DNA from 2 places in the Streptomyces sp. NBC_01445 genome. Region 2 is predicted to be linked to the other one. Evidence: predicted binding sites of a transcription regulator. Region 2 holds the regulator's gene; the other holds the start of a gene.
What was found. Region 2 encodes HrcA, which represses chaperone genes, less so after heat shock. Its sites were predicted from a motif close to TTNGCACTCNGNNNNNCNGAGTGCNAA; they were not measured.
Positions count from the first base shown of each region.

Region 1: the regulator HrcA is predicted to act here: its motif matches at 1,152-1,178, upstream of groL (chaperonin GroEL).

Region 1 is NZ_CP109485.1:5,719,387-5,721,586, reverse strand. It holds gene groL (chaperonin GroEL) at 1-988, opposite strand, end outside; gene OG574_RS26150 (cold-shock protein) at 1,308-1,511, opposite strand; gene OG574_RS26145 (MoaD/ThiS family protein) at 1,963-2,200, opposite strand, start outside.
Region 2 is NZ_CP109485.1:6,683,244-6,685,443, reverse strand. It holds gene dnaJ (molecular chaperone DnaJ) at 1-418, opposite strand, end outside; gene hrcA (heat-inducible transcriptional repressor HrcA) at 419-1,435, opposite strand; gene OG574_RS30370 (MBL fold metallo-hydrolase) at 1,557-2,200, shown strand, end outside.

The DNA of each region.
Region 1 (2,200 bases), 960 kb from region 2:
TCGTCGTCTCGTCCTTGGTGATGACGACCTTGCGGGCGCGGCCGAGCAGGTCGAGACCGGCGTTCTCCAGCTTGAGGCCGACCTCCTCGGAGATGACGGTGCCACCGGTGAGGATGGCGATGTCGCCGAGCATGGCCTTGCGGCGGTCACCGAAGCCCGGGGCCTTGACGGCGACGGACTTGAAGGTGCCACGGATCTTGTTGACGACCAGGGTCGACAGGGCCTCGCCCTCGACGTCCTCGGCGATGATCAGCAGCGGCTTGCCGGACTGCATGACCTTCTCGAGCAGCGGAAGGAGGTCCTTCACGTTGCCGATCTTCGAGTTGACGATCAGGATGTACGGGTCGTCGAGCGACGACTCCATGCGCTCCATGTCGGTGGCGAAGTACGCCGAGATGTAGCCCTTGTCGAAGCGCATGCCCTCGGTGAGCTCAAGCTCGAGCCCGAAGGTCTGCGACTCCTCGACGGTGATGACGCCTTCCTTGCCGACCTTGTCCATCGCCTCGGCGATGAGCTCGCCGATCTGGGTGTCGGCGGCGGAGATGGAGGCCGTGGAAGCGATCTGCTCCTTGGTCTCGACATCCTTGGCCTGCTCGAGCAGGGCGGCGGAGACGGCCTCGACGGCCTTCTCGATGCCACGCTTGAGGGCCATCGGGTTGGCGCCGGCCGCGACGTTGCGCAGGCCTTCCTTGACGAGCGCCTGGGCGAGGACGGTCGCGGTCGTCGTGCCGTCACCGGCGACGTCGTCCGTCTTCTTCGCGACCTCCTTGACCAGCTCGGCGCCGATCTTCTCGTACGGGTCCTCGAGCTCGATCTCCTTGGCGATGGACACACCATCGTTGGTGATCGTGGGGGCGCCCCACTTCTTCTCGAGGACGACGTTGCGACCCTTGGGGCCCAGGGTCACCTTGACGGCGTCGGCGAGCTGGTTCATGCCGCGCTCGAGGCCGCGCCGTGCCTCCTCGTCGAACGCGATGATCTTGGCCATGTGAAGTGGTCCTCCCGGACGGGGTGGAAACGCAAACGGACCGTGCTGGTGCCCGCGACGGACGGCCTGCGTGCCGTGTGGTTCCTTGCCCCACCCGGCCTGCGAGCCTCACCGACCCGATCCAAGTTCTGTCACTCTCACCTTCAGAGTGCTAACGCAATGATTAGCACTCGACCTAGGAGAGTGCAAGCGCCTCCGGCAGACGCGCGGTCGCCGCGGGCGGCGCGCGCGGGCCGCCCGCACACGCACGAGAGGCCCGTACCCCTCGCGGGATACGGGCCTCTCGGCGTGAGTGTGTCGGTGGCCGATCGCGCCGAGATCAGACGGCGAGCTTGACCATGTCCGCCTGCGGACCCTTCTGGCCCTGCGAGATCTCGAATTCGACTCGCTGACCCTCTTCAAGGGTGCGGTATCCGTCCATCTGGATGGCGCTGTAGTGGACGAATACATCCGCACCACCGTCGACCGCGATGAAGCCGTACCCCTTCTCCGCGTTGAACCACTTGACGGTGCCCTGAGCCATGACTAACTCCCCTATTACTGGCCCTTGCACAGGCCCGCACTTCGCGGACCCGGGTCAGACCTCACCCCCCATTGGTTGGGGGTGTGCGCCGGAACGCGTCGACCGCGGCTGAATGTATCTGCCCAACTGCCGTCTGCAACAGGTCAATCGGACGAGAAATCTGGGCACGGCAGAGCGGTAAAAAGCGGCGGAGCCATTGGATTCCGGGGCAACTCGGGCCCGACAAATGCCACGAACACCCGATAAGGGCTGGGCACTTTGGCTGCTTCTTGTCGGACCGGGGCCGACTTCGTATATGCGCTCGGCACAAGCGCGAAGCGCGGTTCCCAACTCTACCGCGCTCAACCCTGCAGAATTGCCCCCTCCGCTTCTCTCGCGGAGGGGGCAATTCAGGTAACTCTGTGTGGCCTCGTCGGGCCGGGCGATCAGCCGCCGGCACTGTGCTCGACGGTCAGCCTCCGGCGACGGCCGGGATGATCGAGACGCCCGCGCCCGCCGGCGTCGCCGTCTCGAGGCCCTGCTCGAAGCGCACGTCGTCGTCGTTGACGTACACGTTGACGAAGCGGCGCAGCTTGCCCTGGTCGTCCAGGACGCGGGCCGCGATGCCCGTGTGGTTCTTCTCCAGGTCGGCGATGACCTCGGAGAGGGTGGCGCCCTCGGCGGCGACCTCGGCCTTGCCGCCGGTGTAG
Region 2 (2,200 bases):
CCGTGTCGACCTGAATGTCCTTGGTGGTCCCGAAGGCGGCCTCGTCCAGCTCGATCTCGAGCCGGATCATGGCGTCCTGGCCGCGGCGCGTGCGCGACCGGGGACCACGCTGGGACGCCGTTCCGAAGAACGCGTCCATGATGTCGGAGAAGTTCCCGAAGCCACCGGCGCCGAAGCCGCCGGCCCCGCCTCCGCCCGCCTGCGAGAGGGGGTCGCCGCCGAGGTCGTAGACCTGCTTCTTCTGCGGGTCCGACAACACCTCGTAGGCGGCGTTGATCTCCTTGAACCGCTCCTGTGTCTTCGGGTCCGGATTCACATCCGGGTGAAGCTCACGGGCCAGCCTGCGGAAGGCCTTCTTGATCTCGTCCTGGGAGGCGTCGCGGCGCACGCCGAGTACGGCGTAGTAGTCCGTGGCCACTTACGACTCCGCCAGGATCTGTCCGACGTAACGTGCCACTGCGCGTACTGCTCCCATCGTTCCCGGGTAATCCATGCGGGTCGGTCCGACCACGCCGAGTTTGGCGACTGCCTCGCTGCCCGAACCGTAGCCGACCGAGACCACGGAGGTGGAGCTGAGTCCCTCATGGGCGTTCTCGTGACCGATCCGTACGGCCATGCCCGAATCGTTTACCTCACCAAGGAGCTTGAGGAGCACGACCTGCTCCTCGAGGGCCTCGAGGACGGGCCGGATGGTGAGGGGAAAGTCATGTCCGAAGCGGGTGAGATTGGCGGTGCCGCCGATCATCAGCCGCTCCTCGGTCTCCTCGACGAGCGTCTCCAGGAGAGTGGAGAGCACCGTCGAGACCGTGCCGCGGTCCTCCGCGTCGAAGGACTCCGGCAGGTCCTGCACCAGCTGCGGGACGTCCGCGAAGCGGCGTCCCGCGACCCGGCTGTTGAGCCGGGCCCGCAGATCGGCGAGAGAGGTCTCGCCGAACGGCGCCGGGCAGTCGATCATCCGCTGCTCGACGCGCCCCGTGTCCGTGATCAGTACGAGCATCAGACGGGCGGCGGCGAGCGAGAGCAGTTCCACGTGGCGCACGGTGGACCGCGTCAGGGACGGGTACTGCACCACGGCGACCTGCCGCGTCAGCTGCGCGAGCAGCCGCACGGTCCGGCCGACGACGTCGTCGAGGTCGACGGCGCCGTCGAGGAAGTTCTGGATGGCGCGGCGCTCGGGCCCCGTCATCGGCTTGACCGCCGTCAGCTTGTCCACGAACAGGCGGTACCCCTTGTCGGTGGGGATCCGCCCGGCGCTCGTGTGGGGCTGGGCGATGAAGCCCTCCTCCTCGAGCGCCGCCATGTCGTTGCGCACCGTCGCCGGTGAGACGCCGAGGCTGTGCCGCTCGGTGAGCGCCTTGGAGCCGACCGGCTCCTCGGTCCCCACGTAGTCCTGGACGATGGCGCGCAGCACTTCGAGCCTGCGTTCACTGAGCATTCGCGCGCACCTCCAGCTGTGTCGTCCGCGGCTGGCACTCGGTGCGGCCGAGTGCCAATGGTCTCCGGGTCAGTGTACGGCCGGTGGGTACGGGCCCGGCAAGGGCGCTAGCGTCGGACCCATGGACGACCTGGACTGGAATGAGGTGGGCTGGGAGGAGCTGTCCGCTCGGGCGGGGCGGATCCGGCTGCCGGGCTGGGACTGCACGACGGGCCTTGTGGTGGGCGACGGGGCGGCGTTGCTGATCGACACGGGTTCCTCACTTCGCGAGGGCGCGGCGCTGCGGGCGGACACCCGGCGCCTCATCGGCCCGCACGCGCGCGTGACGCATATCGCGCTGACGCACCCCCATTTCGACCATGTTCTGGGCACGGCGGCGTTCGCCGGTGTCGAGGTGTACGGCGCCGCGGGCATCGACACCGTGTTCACGCGGGGCCGCGACGAACTGCGGGCGTCCGCGGTCGCGCACGGCGTGCCGCACGAGGAGGCGGCCGATGCGGTGGACGTGCTCGTCGTGCCGCACCACCGGGTGTGCGGGGAGTGGACGCTCGATCTGGGCGGCGGGCTCCAGGTGCTGCTCGCGAACGTGGGCCCGGCGCACAGCGGGCACGACCTGGCGGTCCTGGTGCCGGGCACGCCCGAGGTCGTCTTCTGCGGCGACCTGGTCGAGGAGTCGGGCCAGCCGCAGGCGGGCCCTGATGCGGTGCCGTCCCGTTGGCCGGCCGCTCTCGACCGGCTGCTGGAACTGGGCGGTGAAGACGCCGT